Phenylobacterium zucineum HLK1: one gene and its partner. The protein of the gene in region 2 interacts with the protein of the main gene of each other region in a pairwise test. Links are inferred from orthologs where the notes say so. Each region holds a gene or a part of one and is shown on either strand. Other genes may lie near its edges. The genes, in order: clpS and PHZ_RS17860.

Region 1 (10,718 bases), 2.2 Mb from region 2 along the record:
CGAGGTAGGCGTTGCGCGAGGAGAGGGCGAGGCCGTCGTCGGCCCGCGCGGTCGGGCCGCCCACGATCTCCACGGGCATGTCGAGGTCGCGGACCAGGCGCCGGATCACCTGGAGCTGCTGGTAGTCCTTCTCGCCGAAGACCGCGACGTCGGCCTGGACCTGGTTGAGCAGCTTGGTCACCACGGTGGCGACGCCCGTGAAGTGGCCCGGCCGCGCCTGACCGTCCAGCGGCTCTGAGACGCCGGCCACGGTGACGGTGGTCGCGAAGCCCTCGGGGTACATCTCGGCCAGGGTCGGGGCGAACAGCAGGTCGCAGCCGGCGCTCGCCAGGAGGGCGGCGTCGCGCGCCTCGTCCCGGGGGTAGGCGTCGAAGTCCTCGTTCGGGGCGAACTGGGTCGGATTGACGAATACGCTCGCCACCACCCGCTGCGCCCTGGTCCGGGCCAGGCGCACCAGCGACAGGTGGCCCTCGTGCAGCGCGCCCATGGTGGGGACGAAGCCTACCCGCTCTCCGCCGGCCTTCCAGGCGGCGACCCGGGCGCGGAGCTCGGCGACGGTGCGGACGATCGGCAGCGGCATGGCCGGGCTTATGGCGAGGGGCGGGGCCCAAGTCCATCCACAGCCCGCGATGATCCGCGCGTTGACGGCGCTCGGCGGCGCGGGCTCACGTAGCATAGGTGAGTCGGTTAACGACTCTTGGGCTGTGGGAGCTGAGGGGCATGGGCCAGGCCAGCGTTATCGTGGTCGGCAACGAAAAGGGCGGTGCGGGCAAGTCCACCATCGCCATCCACATCGCGACCGCGCTGCTGCACGGCGGAGCGAAGGTCGCGGTGCTCGACCTGGATCTGCGCCAGCAGACCCTGGGCCGGTTCTTCGCGAACCGTCGCGCCTGGCTGGCGGCGAACGGGGCCGAGGCGCCCATGCCGGTCGAGCACGCCATCAGCTCGGCGGGGGACGCGCTGGCCAAGGCGCCCGACGCCGAGCAGCTCGCGCGCTTCGAGGCCGCCTTCGCCGAGGTGGCGGGGGAGGCTGACTTTGTGCTGATCGACACGCCCGGCAGCGACACGGCGATCAGCCGGGCCGCTCACGGCCTCGCCGACCTCATCGTCACCCCGATGAACGACAGCTTCGTCGACTTCGACATGCTGGGTCAGGTCGACCCGGTGACGCTCGAGCTGAAGCGCCACAGCCTCTATTCCGAGACCGTGTGGAACAGCCGCAAGGAGCGGGCGACCCGCACCGGCAAGCAGATCGACTGGGTGGTGCTGCGCAACCGTCTGGCCCCGACCGAAGCCCGCAACCGCAAGCGCCTGGACGAGCGGGTCACGGCGCTTTCCCGCAAGGTCGGCTTCCGCGTCGGCCCCGGCCTGCGCGACCGGGTGATCTACCGCGAGCTCTTCCCGTTCGGCCTGACGGTGGCAGACCTGTCGCCGGCGATCCGCCCCGTGGCCATGTCGCTGCAGCACGTGGCCGCGCGGCAGGAACTGCGGGCGCTGATGAGCGCGCTCGGCTTCACGGGTCTGGACGAGAGCGAGAGGATGGCGGCGGAATAGCCGGATGCTCGGCTATCTCGCCCTGGGGTTCCTGCTCCTGGGCCTGTTCCTCTTCGCATCGCGCGGCAAGCCCGTCCTGAAGCGCCGCGAGTGGCGGTTCCTGTCGGCCGCGGCGGCGGTGGTCTGCTTCGCCGGCGCCGCCTACGCGGGCGTCCGCGGCGGCTGGGGCCTGGCGATCGTGCTGGTGGTCGTGGGGCTGGGCTTCGCGGTCTCGACGCGCCGCACGGGCGCGGCGCCCGCGCCGTCGGCCCGCATGTCCGCCGCCGAGGCTCGCCGGATCCTGGGGGTGGAGGAGGGCGCTTCTCCGGCCGAGATCCAGGCGGCCTACACCCGGCTGATGCGCCTGGCCCACCCCGACAAGGGCGGCACGGCGGGCCTGGCGGCCCAGCTCAACGTCGCCCGGGACCGGCTGCTGGGCCGCTGACCCCACAGAAAAAGGCCCCGGGCGAGCCTGGGGCCTTTTCCTCTCTCCATTCAGGTCCCGCTCACGCCCTGGGCGGCAGGACCATGCAGGGCTGCTTCTTGGCTTTCAGCGCCCGGCAGGCGTCCTTGGCGGCCTTCTCCGAGAAGCCGGAGAAGCGCGAGCGGTACTTGCCGCCGGACTTCTCGGCGACGCCCTTGGCCTTGCCGAAGTGCTTGCCGAAGCGCTTCTCGACGATGGAGAGCTGCTCCTTGGCGTCGGACCGGCTCGAGAACGACCCGACCTGGACCGTCCACTTGCCCTTCTCGACGATCTCGACCTTCGAGGCGCGGATCGGCGGAGCGGTCGAGGCGAGCACGATCTTCATGCTGTCCTCGTCGCCCTGGGCGGTCTGCGGCTGAACGCGGCCGCCCGTCATCGGGGACTCGAAGAAGCTCTGGGCCACCTGGATGTCCTCGCCGCGAGCGCGGCGGTCCAGGACCTCGAAGCCGGTCAGCAGCAGGCTCTCGGCGTTGTTGTCCCGGGCGCGGCTGGTGGGGCCGCCCAGGACCACCGCGATGAGGCGGCGGCCGTCGCGCACGGCCGACGCGGCCAGGTTGAAGCCCGAGGCGTTGATGAAGCCGGTCTTCAGCCCGTCGACGCCGTCCATCCGGTGCAGCAGGCCATTGTGGTTGCGCATCGTCTGGCCGCGGAAGTTGAAATACTGGAGGCTGAACAGCTTGTAGTACTGCGGGTAGTCCCGCATCACCGCCCGCGACAGGATCGCGATGTCACGCGCCGTCGAGACCTGGCGGCTGTCGGGCAGGCCCGAGGCGTTGGCGAAGTTGGTGTCGGTCATGCCGAGCTCGCGCGCCCGCAGGGTCATCAGCGCAGCGAAGCGCTGCTCGGTGCCCGCCAGCTTCTCGGCGAGGGCGACGGCCGCGTCGTTGGCCGACTTGGTGGCAAGGGCCTTCATGGCCTCGTCCACCGAGATGGAGTCGCCGGCCCGCACGCCCAGCTTCGTCGGCGGCTGGGCCGCCGCGCGCGGCGAGAAGACGACCCGGTCGTCCAGGTCGATCTTGCCCGAGGCCAGCGCCTCGAAGGTCAGGTACAGCGTCATGACCTTGGTGATCGACGCCGGGTACCGGGGGCTGTCGGCCCGGTTCTCGTACAGAACCTCGCCCGTCTTCGCGTCCACGACGATGGCCGCGTACTTCGACGAGGTCTGCGCGAGCATCTGATAGGGGATCTGCGCCTGCGCAGGGGGCGCCATCGCGCCGAACGCCGCGGCGGCGGCAAGACCCAGGGAAAGCACAAGGCGGCGGGCGTGCTGGAACATGCTTCGTCCGTCGAATCAAAGCGTTGGGGCGGCTACGGCGCCGCCGTGAGCTGCCTACCATGACAGCCGTAGCCTTGATGCAGAGTAAACAGATGTTGAAAGGACGAATTGCCGCGCCTGCGCAGGACGTGTGCAGACGGTCATTGTGCGCTGCACAATTTCCTTGACTGCTGCACTGCAACATGGGACAAGAGCCTACGTTTCCGTTGGGGCATTGCGCCTCGCAAGTCCGCTTCCTCCCCATTCGTCAGGAGTTCGCCCCATGGCCGCCGCCGAAGCCGCTAAGACCACCGTCGAACAGTTCACCACCGCCAGCAACGTCGCCTTCAAGGACGGCGTCGAGAAGACCCTGGCCGCGCTGAACGAGATGAACGCCCACTCCAAGCAGAACCTGGAAGCCGTGGTCGCCTCGGTGACCGCCGCCACCAAGGGCGCCGAAGCCCTGGGCGCGCAGGCGATGGCCTTCTCCAAGAGCGCCTTCGACAACCAGGTGAACGCGGCCCGCTCGCTCGCCGGCGCCAAGAGCGTCCAGGAAGTGATGGAGCTGCAGTCCGCCTTCGCCAAGACCGCCCTCGAGACCTACATGGCCGAGATGGGCAAGATGACCGAGACGGTGTCGGCCTCGATGAAGGAATCGATGAAGCCGCTCAACGAGCGGATGACCGCCGCCGTCGAGAAGCTGCAGGCCGTCCGCTAGGACCATCCGCGAGTTCGATCGAGACGAGGGCCGGCCCGCAAGGGACCGGCCCTTTTCTCATGCCCTTTTCTCATGGGCGGGCGGGCGCTAGAGGTTCGGCCATGTCGAACATCGAACAGCGCCTGGCCGAGCTGGGCATCACCCTTCCGCAGCCCACCGCCCCGGTGGCCAACTACGTTCCGTTCGTCCGCGTCGGCGACCTCGTCCATATCTCGGGGCAGGTCTCGGTCGACGCCTCGGGCGGGATCAAGGGCGTCGTCGGCGAGGACGTGGACGCCGAGACCGCCAAGCGCGCCGCGCGGCTGTGCGGGATCAACCTGCTGGCCCAGATGAAGGCGGCCTGCGACGGCGACCTCGGCAGAGTGCGCCGGGTGGTGAAGCTGGGCGGCTTCGTGCAGGCCGGCCCGGACTTCTTCGACATCCCCCAGGTGGTGAACGGGTGCTCGGACCTGATGGTCGAGGTGCTCGGCGATGCTGGCCGGCACGCCCGCTCGGCCGTGGGCGTCTACCGCCTGCCGCTCAACTTCGCCGTCGAGGTCGACGCGGTGGTGCAGCTGTCGTGAGATCGCGCTTCGGCGAGGCCTGGGACCTTCTCTTCCACCCGCCGATCGCGCACCGGGGGCTCTGGAGCCCCGACGGGCCGCCCGAGAACTCGCTCTCTGCGTTCCAGGCGGCCTGCGCCGCCGGCTACGGCATCGAGCTGGACGTCCAGCTCAGCGCCGACGGCGAGGCGGTGGTCTTCCACGACGAGACGCTGGAGCGGATGACCGGCCGGCCCGGCCGGGTCCGGGACCTGTCGGCCGCCGACCTCGCCGACCTGCGCCTGAAGGGCTCGGACGAGAAGATCCCCACGCTGCTCGAGACCCTGGCCATCGTCGGCCACCGCGCCATGGTCCACGTCGAGCTGAAGACCCCGCCGGGCGAGGTGGGCCCGCTGGAGCGGCGGGTGCACGAGGTGATCGCCGACCACAACGGTCCGCTCTGCGTGATCGGCTTCAATCCCTATTCCCACGCCTGGTTCGCCGAGCGCTATCCCGGCGTCCTGCGGGGCCTGGACAGCTATTCCTACAAGGACCGCAAGGAGATGCCGCCCGAGCTGCGGCGGGCCTTCGCCGGGCTGGAACACGTGGCCATCGCCCGGCCGCATTTCCTCGCTCTGGGTCTCGACATGCTGCCCAGCGAGAACGCCGCCCGCCTGCGGGCCGAGGGAATGCCGGTGATCGCCTGGACCGTCCGCGAGCCCGAGCAGTGGGAGGCGGTGAAGGACGGCTGCGACAACCTGATCTTCGAGGGGTTCAGGGCGTGAGCCTGAAGCCGGCGGTGAACGTCTCCCGCCGCATCGCCGACATCGGCCGCGAGGCTTGGGACGCCTGCGCCAGGAACCCCGCGCACCTCGGCAATCCCTTCATCCACTACGACTTCCTGGACGCGCTCGAGGCGGCCGGATGCGCCGTCGAGCGCCAGGGCTGGGGACCGCACCACCTGTCGGTGGAGGACGAGGCGGGGAGGGTGGCGGCGGTCATGCCGCTGTACCTGAAGTCCCACAGCCAGGGAGAGTACGTCTTCGATCACGCCTGGGCCGACGCCTACGAGCGCGCCGGCGGGAGCTACTATCCCAAGCTGCTGTCGGCTGCGCCCTTCACCCCGGCGACGGGGCCGCGGCTGCTGGTCCGCCCCGACGTCCCGGCGGGCGAGGCGAGGGCGCTCCTGCTGGGCGGGGCGCTGACGGTCTGCGAGCGGTACGGCGCCTCGTCGCTGCACGTGAACTTCCCGACCGAGGCGGAGTGGCGCTGGATGGGCGACCAGGGCCTGGGGCTGCGCGAGGGCCAGCAGTACCACTGGCGGAACCGCGGCTACCGCGACTTCGAGGACTTCCTGGGCGCGCTGTCGTCCGGCCGGCGCAAGACGATCCGCCGCGAGCGACGCGAGGCGCAGGCGCCGGTGGAGATCGTCCGCCTCACCGGCGGCGACCTCACGGAAGAGCACTGGGACGCCTTCTTCGGCTTCTACATGGACACCGGCTCGCGCAAGTGGGGCCGGCCGTACCTGACGCGCCCGTTCTTCTCGCTGCTGGGCGAGCGGATGGCCGACCGGGTGCTGCTGGTCATGGCCCGGCGCGAGGGGCGCTGGGTCGCGGGCGCCCTGAACCTGATCGGCGACGACTGCCTCTACGGCCGCCACTGGGGCTGCGTGGAGGAGATCCCCTTCCTGCACTTCGAGCTCTGCTACTACCAGGCCATCGAGTGGGCCATCGCGCAGGGCCTCGAGAGGGTCGAGGCCGGGGCCCAGGGCCAGCACAAGATCGCCCGCGGCTACCTGCCCACGCCGGTCTACTCGGCCCACTACATCGCCGATCCCGCGCTCCGCGGACCCGTCGAGCGCTTCCTCGAGCAGGAGCGGGCGGGCGTGGAGGAGGAGATCGAATGGCTCGCCGAGGAGTTCTCGCCGTTCCGGCAGGGCGGCTGATTTGCTACGAGCGCTGGGTTGATCAGGAGTGACCCATGCTGGACGGCGCCTACGACCCCGACAACATCTTCGCGAAGATCCTGCGCGGCGAGATGGCCTGCGCCCGGGTGTTCGAGGACGAGCACGTCTTCTCGTTCATGGATGTCTTCCCGCAGTCCAGGGGGCACACGCTGGTGATCCCCAAGCACACGACGGCGCGCAATCTGCTGGAGGAGGAGCCCGAACGCCTCTCCCACCTGATCCTGGGCGTCCAGCGGGTGGCCAAGGCGGTGCGGGCCGCGCTGAACCCCGACGGCCTGGTGATCACCCAGTTCAACGGCGCGCCGGCGGGCCAGACGATCTACCACCTGCACGTCCACATCATCCCGCGCTGGGAAGGCGTGCCGGTGGGCCGCCACGCCTCGGGCGGCATGGCCGACATGGATGAGCTGAAGGCGCTGGCCGAGCAGATCTCGGCGAAGATCAGCTGACGCGACAAGGCCCCGGAGATCGCTCTCTGCGATCGCTCTCCGGGGCCCTTCGCTTTTCCTCGTAGACCGCCGCTCAGTCGACCGGCTCGGTCTCCTCGGCGGGCTTCTCGACCACCGGGGCGCCGGGTTCGCGGGTCTGGCCCTCGATCTCGAACGCCAGCTTGCCGTCCTTGAGCACCACCTTGACGTGGCCGCCCTTGGTGAGCCGGCCGAACAGGATCTCGTCGGCCAGGGGCTTCTTGATGTTCTCCTGGATGACCCGGGCCAGCGGCCGGGCGCCGTAGAGCTCGTCGAAGCCGTTCTTGGCCAGCCAGTCGGCGGCCTCGTCGTCCGTCTCGATGGTGACGTGCCGGTCCGCCAGCTGGGCCTCCAGCTGCATGACGAACTTGAGCACCACCTGCCGGATGATCTCGGGCGTCAGCGCGTGGAAGTGCACGATCGCGTCGAGGCGGTTGCGGAACTCGGGCGTGAACTGCCGCTTCAGCGCCTCTTCCACCTCGTCGTCCTGCTTGCCGCGGCCGAAGCCGATGGCGTTGCGCTGGGCGTCGGCGGCGCCGGCGTTGGTGGTCATGATCAGGACCACGTTGCGGAAGTCGATCTTCTTGCCGTTGGAGTCGGTCAGCTGACCGTGGTCCATGACCTGCAGGAGGATGTTGTAGACGTCCGGGTGAGCCTTCTCGATCTCGTCCAGCAGGACCACGGCGTGCGGATGCTGGTCGACCGCGTCGGTCAGCAGACCCCCTTGGTCGAAGCCGACGTAGCCGGGAGGCGCGCCGATCAGGCGGCTGACCGTGTGGCGCTCCATGTACTCCGACATGTCGAACCGCAGCAGCTCGATGCCGAGGGTGCCGGCCAGCTGGCGGGCGGTCTCGGTCTTGCCGGTGCCGGTCGGGCCCGTGAACAGGTAGCAGCCGATCGGCTTGTTCGCGTCGCGCAGGCCGGCCCGGGCCATCTTCATGGCGGCGGACAGCTGCTCGATGGCCTCGTCCTGGCCGTAGACCGCGCGCTTCAGGTCGCCTTCCAGCTGCTTCAGCGCTTCGGTGTCGGACTTCGACACCGACTTGGGCGGGATCCGGGCGATCTTGGCGACGACCGCCTCGACCTCCTTCACGCCCAGGGTCTTCTTCCGCCTGCCCTCGGGGAGCAGCATCTGCGAGGCGCCGGCCTCGTCGATGATGTCGATCGCCTTGTCGGGCAGCTTGCGGTCGGTGATGTACTTCGCCGACAGCTCCACCGCCGCCTTGATGGCGTCGTTCGTGTACCGGAGCTTGTGGAACTCCTCGTAGTAGGACTTCAGCCCCTTCAGGATCTTGATCGTGTCGTCGATCGTCGGCTCGTTCACGTCGATCTTCTGGAAGCGCCGGACGAGGGCCCGGTCCTTCTCGAAGTGCTGGCGGAACTCCTTGTAAGTCGTCGAGCCCATGCAGCGCAGCGTGCCCGAGGCCAGCGCCGGCTTCAGCAGGTTCGAGGCGTCCATGGCCCCGCCCGAGGTGGCGCCGGCGCCGATCACCGTGTGGATCTCGTCGATGAACAGGACCGCGTCGGGGTGGTTCTCCAGCTCCTTGACGACCTGCTTCACGCGTTCCTCGAAGTCGCCGCGGTAGCGCGTGCCGGCCAGCAGCGCGCCCATGTCGAGCGAGAAGATGGTCGCGTTCGCCAGGACCTCGGGGACCTGCTTGTTGACGATCTTGCGCGCCAGCCCCTCGGCGATGGCGGTCTTGCCGACGCCGGGGTCGCCCACCAGCAGCGGGTTGTTCTTGGTGCGCCGGCACAGGATCTGGATGCAGCGCTCGACCTCGGCCATCCGGCCGATCAGCGGGTCGACCTTCCCCTGCTTGGCCTTCTCGTTGAGGTTGATGCAGTAGGCCTCGAGCGCCTCGCCGCCGGTCTTGACCTGGGGCTTCTCGTCGTCCTCGGCGCCCTTCACCGGCTTGGCCTCGGTGGCGCCGGCCTTCTTGGCGATGCCGTGGGCGATGTAGTTCACCGCGTCGTACCGCGTCATGTCCTGCTCCTGCAGGAAGTAGGCGGCGTGGCTCTCGCGCTCGGAGAAGATGGCCACCAGCACGTTGGCGCCGGTCACCTCCTCGCGGCCCGAGGACTGGACGTGGATCACCGCGCGCTGGATCACGCGCTGGAAGCCGGCGGTGGGCTTGGCGTCCTCGCCGTCGTCCACGACCAGCGAGCGGAGCTCGTTGTCGACGTAGTTGGTCAGGGTGGTGCGCAGCGCGCCCAGGTCCACGTCGCAGGCGCGCATGACGCCGGCGGCGTCCTCGTCGTCCACGAGAGAGAGCAGCAGGTGCTCCAGGGTGGCGTATTCATGCTTACGCTGGTTGGCGTAGGCGACCGCGCGGTGCAGGGACTCTTCGAGCTGGCGCGAAAATGAAGGCAAAGGGCCTTAATCCTTTTCCATGGTGCATTGCAGCGGATGTTGGTGCCGCCGCGCCGTATCAACGACCTGGGCCACTTTTGTTTCCGCCACTTCGTATGTGTAGACTCCGCACACACCCACGCCGTGTTGATGGACATGTAGCATTATGCGAGTCGCGTCTTCGCGCGACTTATTGAAGAACTGCTCAAGTACGTACACGACGAATTCCATCGGCGTGTAGTCGTCGTTCAAAAGCAGAACCCGGTACATCGCGGGCTTCTGCGTCTTCGGCTTCGTCTGGGTGATCACCGCTGACCGAACGCCGGCGCCGGAGTCACCTTCCTTGCGTTCGCTCATGCCTTCGATCTCCTGTGGTCGCCGAGGATGCGTCCACTTCGATTAGATATGGAAGATGCGGTCATTTGGAAGGGTCGAATCGTCACGCCGGGGGTGAACGGCCCCAGACCGGAGCGGCTCCGCCACCCGGGGTTGGGGCCTGCGATCACTCTTCGTTGAGCGCCTTGGCCTTGAGCATCCTGCCCGAAGTCACCGCATCCTTGCCGAACCTGGCGCGCAGCACGTCCAGGGTCTTCTCGCCGGCCAGGGCCCGGCGCTCGGCCTCGGCGAAGAAGTCGGCGGTGGCGGTCTCGGCGTCCACCAGGTCGGCGACGCCGATGCCGATCAGCCGCCAGGGCCGCCCCGTCGCTTCCTTGGCCAGCAGCTCCCGGCCGACCGCGAACAGCGTCTTGGCGGTCTGGGTGGCGACGGGCAGGGTCCGCCGGCGGGTGACGATCCGGAAGTCGGTGGTTCGCAGCTTCAGCGTCACCACGCGCCCCGCCACGCCGTCGGCCCGGGCCTTGCGCGCGACCTTGTCGCACAGCGGCGCGAGCTGGTCCTCGAGGTCGGCGAGCCCCGATAGGTCCTCGTTGAAGGTGGTCTCGGCGCTGATCCCCTTGCGCGCCTCGTTCGGATTGACGGTGCGCGCATCCTGGCCGTGGGCCAGCTGCGAAAGGCGCAGGCCATGGGCGCCCCAGCGCTCGGCCAGGGCCTTCGCGTCGGCCCGGGCCAGGTCGCCGACCGTGCGGTAGCCGGCCTTCTCGAGCGAGGCGGCCATGGCGGGGCCCACGCCCGGCAGGATCGAGACCGGCTTCGGCGCGAGGAAGGCCTGCGCCGACTTCCCCCCGATCACCGAGAAGCCGCGGGGCTTGTCGAGGTCGGAGGCGATCTTCGCCAGGAACTTGTTGGGGGCGAGGCCGATCGAGACGGTCAGGCCGGTCTCGGCCTCGATGCGCGCCTGCAGCCTGGCCAGCGTCACGGCCGGCGGGGCGCCGTGCAGGCGCTCGGTGCCGGACAGGTCCATCCACGCCTCGTCCAGCGACAGGTTCTGGATCAGCGGGGTGAGCTCGCCCGCCAGGCCCAGGATG
Region 2 (10,890 bases):
GGGATCAGCGCCATGGTCGACAACCTGATCTCCAGCGGCGTCTGGCACACCGACGCCCTGCGCCTGCATCTCGACGCGCTGGCCCTGGTCAACGCCTCGGGCGGCGGGATGACGCCCGAGAACGAGGTGATCCTGATGCGCCTGCGGGGCATGCGCGAGGCGGTGGGCGTGGTCGAGTAGACCGCCCCGGGCCGCCTAGTGCAGCCGGAACTCGGCGCCGATGGCCTTGAGCTCGGCCGGCCGGATCAGCTTCTGGTGGCCGACCGTCACCTTGAACAGCGGGCCCTCCAGGCTGGTCTCCCAGAAGCCCAGGAACTTCTTCAGCACCGGGAATTCCGGGAAGACGTCGTAGTCCTGCCAAATGTAGCTCTGCAGCAGGGCCGGATGGTCGGGCAGCCGGTAGAGGATCTCCGCCGTGGTCAGCCCATAGCCTTCGAGCTGCTTCCGGAATTCGGGCGACGCTTGCATCACGCGACCTCGTCACTGTGGATCCGAGCGCCGGCGCATCGCCGTGCGCACCACGAGGATATGCGTGATTCTGGTGAAAGTTCCGCTAATTCAAATTGTTAGCACTCAGCATACGGAGCTGCTGCCAAGCGCTCAGGGCCGGAACAGCCGCGGCTCCAGCCTGACCCTGACCGGGGCGTCCAGCGGCCGCCAGCCGTGCTGCCGGATCACGTCGTTGCTCTCGACCGCCCGCCGGCCGTCCGCCAGCGACCAGGTGATGTGATAGGTCGAGCCGTCGGGCCGGTCGGTGGTCCCGGCGATGCGCACCACCATCGCCTGCACGCCCCGGCCGTCGTCGGCCTCGCCGACGATCTCGCCGGACGTTTCGGTCGGCAGCGCGGGCTCCGTCGGCTCGAAGGCCAGGGTCACGTGGTCGGCCACCGCCCGCGCGTACCTCGCCGGGAAGCGCGCCAGCAGCGCCTCGCGCTCGCCGCGGTCCAGGGCCCAGCCGACATAGACGCCCATCGCCGCCGCCTCCTAGACGACGGGCCGCCGGGCCATGTGGCCCTCGGTCCCGAACACGCGCTTGTAGCGCTCCACCTCGGCCGGATCGCCGGTCGCCTTCTCGGGATTGTCCGACAGCTTCACCGCCGGGCGACCGCCCGCCTCTGTCACCTTGCACACCAGCGAGATCGCCTTCAGCCCGGGCGCCTCGGCGCAGCCTTCCAGGTCGTTGGTCAGCCGGGTGCCCCAGCCGAAGCTGACGCCGACCCGGCCGTGGAAGCGGGCGTGGAGCTGCTCGATCCGGTCGACGGTCAAGGCGTCGGAGAAGACCAGCGTCTTCTCGCGCGGATCGCGGCCCATCGCCCCCCACCAGTCGATCAGGGCCTCGCCGGCCTCCAGGGGCGGGGCCGAGTCGGGCCGCACGCCGGCCCAGTCCGCGACCCAGTCCGGCGCCTCGCGGAAGAACGCCGCCGATCCGAAGGTGTCGGGCAGGACGATGCGCAGCGGCTGCGGGTAGAGCTGCGCCCATTCCTCCAGCACGCGGTAGGGCGCGCGCTTCAGGGCCGCGTCGTCCGGGGCGAGGGCGGCCAGCACCATCGGCAGCTCGTGGCCGTTGGTGCCGACCGCGGGCATGTCCAGCGTCCGGGCCAGCAGGACGTTGCTGGTGCCGCGGAAGGCCGGCCCCAGCCGCTCGCGCAGCACCTCCAGGCAGGTGCGCTGCCAGGCCAGGCTGTGCCGCCGGCGGGTGCCGAAGTCGCTGAGGGCCAGGCCGGGGAGCGCCGCCAGCCGCTCGGCCTTGGCCTCGAGTCGTCCGAGGGCGCAGCGGTAGAGGGTCTCGCGACCCGCCCCTCCCGGCGCCTCGCCCAGGGCGTTCACGACCCGGCGCGCCCGCAGGGCGGTGACGACCGCCAGGGCGGGGATCTCCCACAGCGTCGTCTCGGCCCAGGTCCCGTGAAACGCCAGCGCGATCTGCCCGTCCCGCGCCTCCAGCGCGTACTCGGGCAGGCGCAGGCCCGCGAGCCAGGCCAGGAAGTCGGGGGCGAAGAGGTCGCGGCGGCCGTAGATCTCGGCGGCGCCCAGCCAGGCGAGCTCGTCCGCGGCGAACCTCAGGCTGCGGACATGGTCCAGCTCTTCCCGCAGCTCGGAGAGGTCGATCTCGTCCGCGATCCGGACGCTGCGGCTGCGGTTGACCAGCGAGAAGACCACCGGCACGTCCGCGTGCCGGCGCCAGATCAGCTGCAGCATCAGGAGCTTGTAGAGGTCGGTGTCCAGCAGCGAGCCCACCGCCGGCCGGTCGGGCGCGCGGTTCATGGCTCGAACAGCTCCGGCCGGCGCACCTTCAGGGCCAGGATCAGGGCCAGGGTCTTCAGGTCCTCGATCCGCCGCTGCTCGACCCAGGTCCAGAGCTGGGCCAGCGGGACCTCCTCGACGGTGATGTGCTCCTGCTCCTCGGCAAGGCCGCCGCCGTCCCCGACCCGGTCGGCCGTGGAATAGGCCGCCAGGAACAGGTCGATCCGTTCGCTGGAGACGCCGGGGGAGGAGAACGGCGAGCCCACCGCCTCCAGCCGGCCGAGCTTCACGCCCGCCTCCTCCAGGGCCTCGCGGGTCGCCGTCTCCTCGGCGTCCTCGTTCTCGACCATGCCGGCGGGCGCCTCGAGGAGCTCGGGCGGCCCGCCCGCCCAGATCACCGGCGGCCGGGGCAGGTTGACCATAAGGGCGCATCGCCGCTCGGGGTCGTACGGCAGCACGGCGGCGGCCCGCCCGTGGTGCTCGATCTCGCGGGTGAACGTGCTTCCGTCCGGGGCGGCGAGGGTGGCCAGCATCAGGGTGGAATAGCCCTGGTGGATCGTCTCGACCTTGCGAAGTTCGACCGGCATCCGCGCTCCTGGCTCCTGTCTCGCCCTGCGGAACCGCCGGCGCGGCCCGCGGTTGCGACAGCTCAAGGACGGAGGCCGGCATGCCTGACATTGATCGCCGCGTCGAGGAGGCGAGAGACGTGCGCGGAGGCGCCTCAGCCCTGATCGCAGCCAGGGCAGAACCCCTGCCGGAGATCGACGATCCGGCCTTCGGGCGCCTGTTCGACCGCTTCGGCGACGCCCGCATCGTGCTGCTGGGCGAGGCTAGCCACGGCACATCCGAGTTCTACCGCGCCCGGGCGTCCATAACCCGCTGGCTGATCGAACAGCGCGGCTTCAACGTGGTGGCGCTGGAGGCCGACTGGCCGGACGCGCGGGTGCTGGACGCGCGGGTCCGCCACCGTAAGCGCCCGGCGGGGGCGAAGGACGCCTTCACCCGCTTCCCGACCTGGATGTGGCGCAACCGCGAGTTCGACCGATTCCTGGAATGGCTCGCCGACCACAACCGCTTCCGCAGCCCCCGGCGGCAGGCGGGGATCTACGGCCTCGACCTCTACAACCTGTCGGGCTCGATGCGGGCGGTGATCGACTACCTGGACCGCGAGGACCCCGAGGCGGCGCGGGTCGCCCGCGACCGCTACGGCTGCCTCACCCCCTGGGCCGACGAGCCGGCGGCCTACGGACGGATGACGGTGTCGGGACGCTACGCCGGCTGCGAGGGGCCAGTGACCGCCATGCTGTCCGAGATGCTGGCCCGCCGCCTCGACGGCGCGGCCGAGGACGAGGAGGCCCTGCTGGACGCCACCCAGAGCGCGCGTCTGGTGCGCGACGCCGAGCGCTACTACCGGGTCATGTACTACGGCGGCGCCGAGAGCTGGAATCTGCGCGACACCCACATGTTCGAGACGCTGGAGGCGCTGCTGGCCGCCAAGGGGCCCGACGCCCGGGCGGTGGTCTGGGCCCACAACTCCCACATCGGCGACGCCCGGGCGACCGACATGGGCGCGGTGCGCGACGAGCTGAACATCGGCCAACTCTGCCGGGAGCGGTGGGGCGACGAGGCGCGGCTGATCGGTTTCGGGACCCACGCGGGGACGGTCGCCTGCGCGAGCGACTGGGACGAGCCGATGGAGGTCAAGGCGGTGCGCCCGTCGCTGGAGGGCAGCCTCGAGCGGCTGGCGCACGAGGCCGGCGTGAAGCGGTTCCTCCTCGACCTGCGGCCCGGCGTCCACGACGACGTCCGCGCGGCCCTGGCCGAGCCGCGGCTGGAGCGGTTCATCGGGGTGATCTACCGGCCCGAGACCGAGCGCTTGAGCCACTATGTCGAGGCGCGGCCGGCCCAGCAGTTCGACGCCTACGTCTGGTTCGACGAAACCGCCGCGGTCGCCCCGCTGCCGGCCCGGATCCGCGAGGACCACGAGGCGGGCGACGAGGAGACCTGGCCGTTCGGGCTCTAGCCCGTCCTCAGCCCAGCGAGGCGCGCAGCATCCAGGCGTGCTTCTCGTGCGCCTCGATGCGGTCGTCGATGACCGCGGCGGTCACGTCGTCGGCGCCCTCGCGGGCGGCGCGGGCGGTCTTGATCAGCGCCTCGTGGTCGGCCAGCAGCTCGCGCAGCATGCCGTCGGCGTCCTTCTCCGGGTCGCCATCCCGGATGGACGAGAGGTTGCCGAAGGTTCGGTAGCCCTGCGGCGCGAGCTCGCCCAGCGCCCGGATGCGCTCGGCGACCGTGTCGATCGCCTGCCACATCTCGGTGTACTGCTCCATGAACATGCCGTGCAGGGCGTGGAAGTTCGGCCCCCGCACGTTCCAGTGGTAGCCGTGGGTCTTCAGATAGACGGCGTAGGTGTCGGCGAGCAGCTTGGACAGGCCCGCGGCGGCGTTTTCCTTGTCGGCCATGGTGGTCTCCCTTCGCATGTTCAGGCCCGCGCCGAACCCGCCAGGCGGGGGGTCGTTCCCTCCCTGGCTTCCTGGGTCCGGGCCGGCGCGAATTTCATCCACGCCCGCTCGTGTACGGCGAAGGCGATGGTCTGGAATATGGGCTCGATCAGACCGACCGCGAGCGCCGCGCGCCAGTTCTGGGTCAGCGCATAGGCGACGGCGATCGCCACGATCATGTGGGTCACGGACCAGCTGGCGGTCTTCATGGCGAAGCGCATGACAGGCGTCCTTATTGCGAACGGTTCTTAATATAGCCCTCGCCGATCAAAACGCAATTATCGAAAGAAAGTTTCTTTCACCGGCCTCTTTCCGGCACCGTCCAGCGGTAGATGACGCCGCCGCCGGGGGTCTGCACCGTCTGCTCCGGCGCCCAGTCGCCCATCGGGAAGGCGTGGCTGACGATCCGCGTGCCGGGCTTCAGCTCGAGCAGCCGGGGCGCCAGCTTCTCGTTCAGGCTGGGCAGCAGGTAGAGCGTGATGACCGTGGCGTCGCTGAAGTCGGCCTCGAACAGGTCCTCGTTGCGGAACTTGACCAGCTTGGTGACTCCGGCCGCTTCGGCGTTGGCGTTCGCTTCGGCGATGCGCCGGGGGTCGATGTCGATGCCGACGGCGCGGACCCCGAACTGCCTGGCCGCGGCGATGGGGATGCGGCCGTCGCCGGAGCCCAGGTCGTAGAGCACGTCGCCGGGCCTCACCTCGCCCAGCTTCAGCATGGCGTCGACGGTCTCGTGGGGCGTCGGCACGTAGATCACGTCCGGTCCCCGGGTCGGGGCGGCGGCGGACCTGTCCTGGGCGTTGGCGTCCTGGACGGCGGGGGGCGCCTGGCAGGCGATCAGCGCGAGCGCGGCGGCGAAGGCGTACGCATGGGCTTTCACGAGGTCGTCTCCTCTGTCTTCCGGGTGCGAAGGGGGATGAGCAGGAGGCCGCCGGCGGCCAGCACGGCCAGGCCCAGCAGGGCGCCGCGGCCGGTGTAGGCGAGGCTGGAGTAGAGCAGGTAGGCGTTGGTGACGATGAAGACGCCGGGCAGCAGCGGATAGAGCGGGGTGCGGAACGGCCGATCGGCGTGGGGCTCGATCATCCGCAGCCGGATCAGCGCGACGCCGACCAGCAGGAAGAAGCCCCAGAACACCGGTGCGGTGTACTCGACGGCGAGCTGGAAGCCGTCGCGGGCGAAGGCGCCCAGCCCCACCAGCGCCAGGGCCGCCGCGCCCTGCAGCAGCAGGCCGTTGCGCGGCGTGGCGGCGCGCTCGTCCCAGCGTCCCAGCGCCGCGAGCCGCGGATGGTCGCGCCCCAGCGCCCAGGCGGTGCGCGCGCCGGTGAACACGGTGGCGTTGGCCGAGGTGAGGGCTGCGACCGCCACGAACAGGCTGACCAGCGTCGCGCCGGGGGCGCCGAAGGCCAGCCACATGAGGTCGGCGGCCACGGCGTCCGATCCGGCCACGCCCGCCAGGCCCAGGGCCCGCAGGTAGGCGGCGTTGGCGAGCAGATAGAGGGCGGTGATCAGCAGCAGGCTGGCCACCAGCACCGGGGCCATGCGCCGGCGGGCGTCCTTCAGCTCGGCCGAGACGTAGGCCGCCTCGTTCCAGCCGCCGAAGGTCAGCAGCACGAACACCATCATCAGCCCGAAGGCGGTCGTCTCGGAGGGCGGCGGCGCCGGGGCGGCGGCCGGCGCGATCAGCAGGCCTGCCACGATCACCGCGCAGAGGCCGACGATCTCCGCGAGCGTGAGCCAGGCCTGGGTTCCGGCGCCGGCGCGCACGCCGATCCACTGAACGGCGGTGATCGCGACCACGGCGCCGGCGGCGTAGAGGGCGCTGGAGAACGGCCCCAGGTGCAGGAGCTGGCTCGCATAGTCGCCGAACACGAACGCCAGCAGCGCCACCGACCCCGTCTGGATCACCGCCAGCCGCGCCCAGGCGTAGAGGAAGGCCAGTTTCCGGCCGAAGGCCCGGCCCAGGTAGTGGTAGTCCCCGCCGGCGTGCGGGTAGGCCGACGCCAGCTCGGCGTAGCAGAGGGCGCCCACCAGCGAGATCACCCCGCCCGCCGCCCAGGCCAGCAGCACGCCGGCCGAGCTGTCGGCGGCGCCGGCGACCAGGGACGGGGTTCGGAAGATGCCCGCGCCGACCACGATGCCGACGGTGATCGCCATGGCGTCGCGGACGCCGAGGGTCTCCCGCAGGCCGCCGCTCCCGACCGTCCCCATCCGCATCCGCCCCTTCCGGCCGCGTCGGCTCCGAGGGGGCGAGTTTGGGTGCGGGGAGGCGGGCGGGGTCAACCTCGAATGGCGGGCGCAGGCCCGCCAGCGGTTCACGGCCGCGTGAGCCGGGGCCGCATCTTCCGCCGGCCGCCGGTCGTCCCCACCTGATCGGAACCATGCCCGCCGCCCAGCCCAGCCTGTTCGAGGCCCCGCCCCCCGCGCTTCCCGCGAGGGCGCCCGAGGGGCTCGCCTACCGCCCGGATTTCCTGACGGCGGCCGAGGAGGCGGACCTGCTGGACCGGCTCTCAAGGCTGCCGTTCGAGCCCTTCCAGTTCCGCGGATACGAGGGGCGGCGGCGGGTGGTCTCGTTCGGCTGGCGCTACGACTTCAACGGCCCCGGACTGGTGGAGGCCGAGCCCATGCCCGGCTGGCTGCGGCCCGTCCGCGACCGGGCGGCCGACTTTGCCGGCCTGCCGCCGGAGGCCTTCGGCCACGTGCTGATCAACGAGTACCGCGAAGGCGCCCCGATCGGCTGGCACAAGGACCGTCCGGTGTTCGAGAAGGTGGCCGGGATCTCCCTGGGCGCGCCCTGCGTGATGCGCTTCCGCCGCCGCGCAGGGGAGCGGTTCGAGCGCCTGAACGTCCCCCTGGCGCCGCGCTCGATCTACCTCCTGGACGGGCCGGCGCGCACGGAATGGGAGCACAGCCTGCCCGAGGCCAAGGCCCTCCGCTACTCGATCACCTTCCGCAACCTGCGCGCGCGATAATTTCGGTTCCGGAATCAGTCCTGTCCCGGCCGGGCGCATTATCATCCCGCCGCGGCAGCCCATATCTCGGGACTTCCGTTTTCATAGTCTGAGGAGTCTCGATCTTGAACCGCATGCACCTGTCGCTCGCCGCCGGCGCCGCCGCCCTGCTCGTTTCCGTGGGGGTGGTCCAGGCCCAGGACGGCCTGACCCGCGAGCCGGCCCAGGTCCGCGCCGGGACCTACACCCTCGATCCCGAGCATTCGAAGATCACCTGGTCGGTGAACCACATGGGCTTTTCGACCTACGCCGGCCAGTTCGCGGGCGCGACCGGGACGCTGACCATCGACCCGAAGGCGCCCGAACGCTCGCAGCTGCAGGCGACGGTGAAGATCGACGACGTCGGCTCACTGAACGCCGCCCTCGACAAGCACCTGAAGTCCGCCGACTTCTTCGACGCCGCCAACCACCCGACGGCCACGTTCCGCGCGACCCGCATCGTCCTCACCGACAAGGACGAAGCCGACATCCACGGCCAGCTCACCCTGCGCGGCGTGACCAAGCCCATCGTCATCGAGGCCGAGTTCAACCAGGCCGGGCCGAACCCGATGAACAAGGTCTACACCGTCGGCTTCGACGGCGAGGCCAAGATCAAGCGGTCGGACTTCGGCATGACCTACGCCCTGCCGGCGGTCGGCGACGAGGTCACCCTGAAGATCGAGGCCGAGTTCATCGCCGCCTCCTGACGCGAAAAGGGCCGCCCCGAAGGGCGGCCCTGACGCTCCTGTCCGGGGCGTGGATCAGAAGATCTCGAAGAGACCCGCCGCGCCCATCCCGCCGCCGACGCACATGGTGACGACGCCGTACTTCGCGCCGCGGCGCTTGCCCTCGTAGAGCAGGTGAGCGGTGCAGCGGGCGCCGGTCATGCCGTAGGGGTGGCCGATCGAGATCGAGCCGCCCGAGACGTTCAGCTTCTCGTTCGGGATGCCCAGCTTGTCCCGGCAGTAGAGCACCTGGCTGGCGAAGGCCTCGTTCAGCTCCCACAGGTCGATGTCGTCGATGGTCAGCCCGTTGCGCTCCAAGAGCTTCGGGATCGCGAACACCGGGCCGATGCCCATCTCCTCGGGGCCGCAGCCGGCCACGGCCATGCCGCGGTAGGCGCCGAGCGGCTCGAGGCCGCGCTTCTCGGCCTCCTTGCGCTCCATCAGCAGGACGGCGGCCGCGCCGTCCGAGAGCTGGCTGGCGTTGCCGGCGGTGATGAACTTGCCCTGCGGCACGTAGCGGCCGCCCCGGAACACCGGCTGCAGCTTCTGCAGGTCCTCCAGGGTGGTCTGGGGGCGGTTGCCCTCGTCGCGGTCGAGGGTGATCTCCTTGTCGGCCGTCTCGCCGGTCTCCTTGTTCACAAGCACCTTCATGACGGTGGTGACGGGGACGATCTCGCTGGCGAAGCGGCCCTCGGCCTGGGCCTGGGCGGTGCGCTGCTGCGACTGCAGGGCGTATTCGTCCTGCGCCTCGCGGCTGACGCCGTAGCGATCGGCGACGATCTCGGCCGTCTCGATCATCGAGCAGGCCAGCTCGGGCACGTTCTCGGAGAGCCACGGGTCCGAGGCCATGAAGCGGTTCATCTTGTCGTTCTGCACCAGGCTGATCGACTCGATGCCGGCGCCGATGGCGATCGGAGCGCCGTCGACGGTGATGTACTTGGCCGCCGTAGCGATCGCCATCAGGCCTGAGCTGCACTGCCGGTCGATGGTCATGCCCGAGACGGTGTTCGGCAGGCCGGCGCGCAGGGCCGCCTGGCGGGCGATGTTCTGGCCCGTCGTGCCCTGCTGCATGGCGCAGCCCATGGCCACGTCGTCCACCTCGCCGGGATCGATGCCCGCCTGGGCGACCACGGCCCTGATGGGTTCGGCGCCGAGCGTCGCGCCGTAGGTGTTGTTGAACGCGCCGCGGTAGGCCTTGCCGATGGGGGTCCGCTTGGCGGCGACGATGACGGCTTCACGCATGGGGAGGATCCTGACGTTACGTTAGGCGGTAGGTGAAAAAACGGCGGGGCGACCGCTGGGCCGCCCCGCCGCGCTATGCTGATCAGGCCTTGAGGTCCGAGAACTTCTTGCCTTCGGCGACCAGCTTCTCGAGCAGGGCCGCGGGCTTGAAGTCGTCGCCCATGGCGCCCTGGAACTCCTTCATCTTGGCCAGCACCTTGTCCGGGCCGACGAAGTCGCCGTAGTGCATCGGCCCGCCGCGGTAGACCGGCCAGCCGTAGCCGTTGACCCAGACCACGTCGATGTCCGACGGGCGGATGGCCTTGCCCTCTTCGAGGATCTTCGCGCCCTCGTTGATCATCGGATAGATGCAGCGCTCCAGGATCTCCTCGTCGGAGATGGTGCGGGCGTTGATGCCCTTCTTGGCGCGGAAGTCCTGGATGATCTTCTCGGTGACGGGGGAGGGCTTGGCGGTGCGGTTCTCGTCGTAGTCGTAGAAGCCCGCGCCGGTCTTCTGGCCTCGGCGGTCCATTTCGCAGAGCACGTCGCGCAGGGTCTCGCCCTTCGAGTTCTCCTTCACCCAGCCGATGTCGAGGCCGGCCAGGTCGCTCATGGCGAACGGGCCCATGGGGAAGCCGAAGTCGTACAGGACCCGGTCGATGTCCCAGGGCATGGCCCCTTCCAGGACGAGCTTGTTGGCCTCGCGCTGGCGCTGGCTGAGCATGCGGTTGCCGATGAAGCCCGGGCAGACGCCAGCCAGCACCGCCACCTTGCCGATCTGCTTGGCCAGCTTCATGGACGTGGCGATCACGTCCTTGGCGGTGTGGTCGGCGCGGATCACCTCCAGCAGCTTCATCACGTTGGCCGGCGAGAAGAAGTGCAGGCCGATGACGTCCTGCGGCCGCTTGGTGGCCGAGGCGATCTCGTCGATGTTCAGGTAGCTGGTGTTGGTGGCCAGGATCGCGCCGGGCTTGGCGATGCCGTCCAGCTTGGCGAACACGTCCTTCTTGATGTCCATCCGCTCGAACACGGCCTCGATGATGAGGTCGCAGTCGGCGAAGTCGTCCATGCTCAGCGAACCGGTCAGCAGGCTCATGCGCTGTTCGGTCTGCTCGGGGACCGCCCCGCGCGAGCGCTCGTAGTTCTTGCGGATGGTGGCCAGGCCGCGGTCCAGCGCGTCCTGCTTCAGCTCGACGATCGTCACCGGGATGCCGACGT

Evidence for each region.
Region 1: the proteins of PHZ_RS17860 (region 2) and clpS interact in binary tests that used the Escherichia coli proteins (3 or more experiments, as listed by UniProt). The link is inferred for Phenylobacterium zucineum HLK1 from one-to-one orthologs.

The regions. Positions count from the first base shown.
Region 1 is NC_011144.1:1,473,208-1,483,925, forward strand. The notes cover bases 7,987-10,718. They hold clpS (ATP-dependent Clp protease adapter ClpS), read right to left. Parts: upstream 9,652-10,718; coding sequence 9,322-9,651; downstream 7,987-9,321. Other genes in these bases: clpA (ATP-dependent Clp protease ATP-binding subunit ClpA), read right to left, coding at 7,987-9,315; PHZ_RS07190 (DNA polymerase IV), read right to left, coding at 9,797-10,718. Also shown: panC (pantoate--beta-alanine ligase), read right to left, coding at 1-580; PHZ_RS07140 (division plane positioning ATPase MipZ), read left to right, coding at 721-1,554; PHZ_RS07145 (J domain-containing protein), read left to right, coding at 1,559-1,978; PHZ_RS07150 (D-alanyl-D-alanine carboxypeptidase), read right to left, coding at 2,040-3,293; PHZ_RS07155 (phasin family protein), read left to right, coding at 3,556-3,990; PHZ_RS07160 (RidA family protein), read left to right, coding at 4,092-4,553; PHZ_RS23545 (glycerophosphodiester phosphodiesterase), read left to right, coding at 4,550-5,296; PHZ_RS23550 (GNAT family N-acetyltransferase), read left to right, coding at 5,293-6,456; PHZ_RS07175 (HIT family protein), read left to right, coding at 6,492-6,926; more of clpA, read right to left, coding at 7,000-7,986. UniProt on the Escherichia coli protein: Involved in the modulation of the specificity of the ClpAP-mediated ATP-dependent protein degradation.
Region 2 is NC_011144.1:3,650,337-3,661,226, reverse strand. What follows is about bases 2,988-5,891. They hold PHZ_RS17860 (Dps family protein), read right to left. Parts: upstream 4,704-5,891; coding sequence 4,272-4,703; downstream 2,988-4,271. Other genes in these bases: PHZ_RS23490 (APC family permease), read right to left, coding at 5,616-5,891; PHZ_RS23495 (SAM-dependent methyltransferase), read right to left, coding at 5,041-5,619; PHZ_RS17855 (DUF2061 domain-containing protein), read right to left, coding at 4,724-4,963; PHZ_RS17865 (erythromycin esterase family protein), read left to right, coding at 2,988-4,264. Also shown: PHZ_RS17890 (hypothetical protein), read left to right, coding at 1-180; PHZ_RS17885 (usg protein), read right to left, coding at 196-468; PHZ_RS17880 (hypothetical protein), read right to left, coding at 601-972; PHZ_RS17875 (nicotinate phosphoribosyltransferase), read right to left, coding at 985-2,262; PHZ_RS17870 (NUDIX domain-containing protein), read right to left, coding at 2,259-2,828; more of PHZ_RS17865, read left to right, coding at 2,909-2,987; more of PHZ_RS23490, read right to left, coding at 5,892-6,947; PHZ_RS17840 (alpha-ketoglutarate-dependent dioxygenase AlkB), read left to right, coding at 7,118-7,708; PHZ_RS17835 (YceI family protein), read left to right, coding at 7,822-8,433; PHZ_RS17830 (acetyl-CoA C-acyltransferase), read right to left, coding at 8,488-9,693; PHZ_RS17825 (3-hydroxyacyl-CoA dehydrogenase NAD-binding domain-containing protein), read right to left, coding at 9,776-10,890.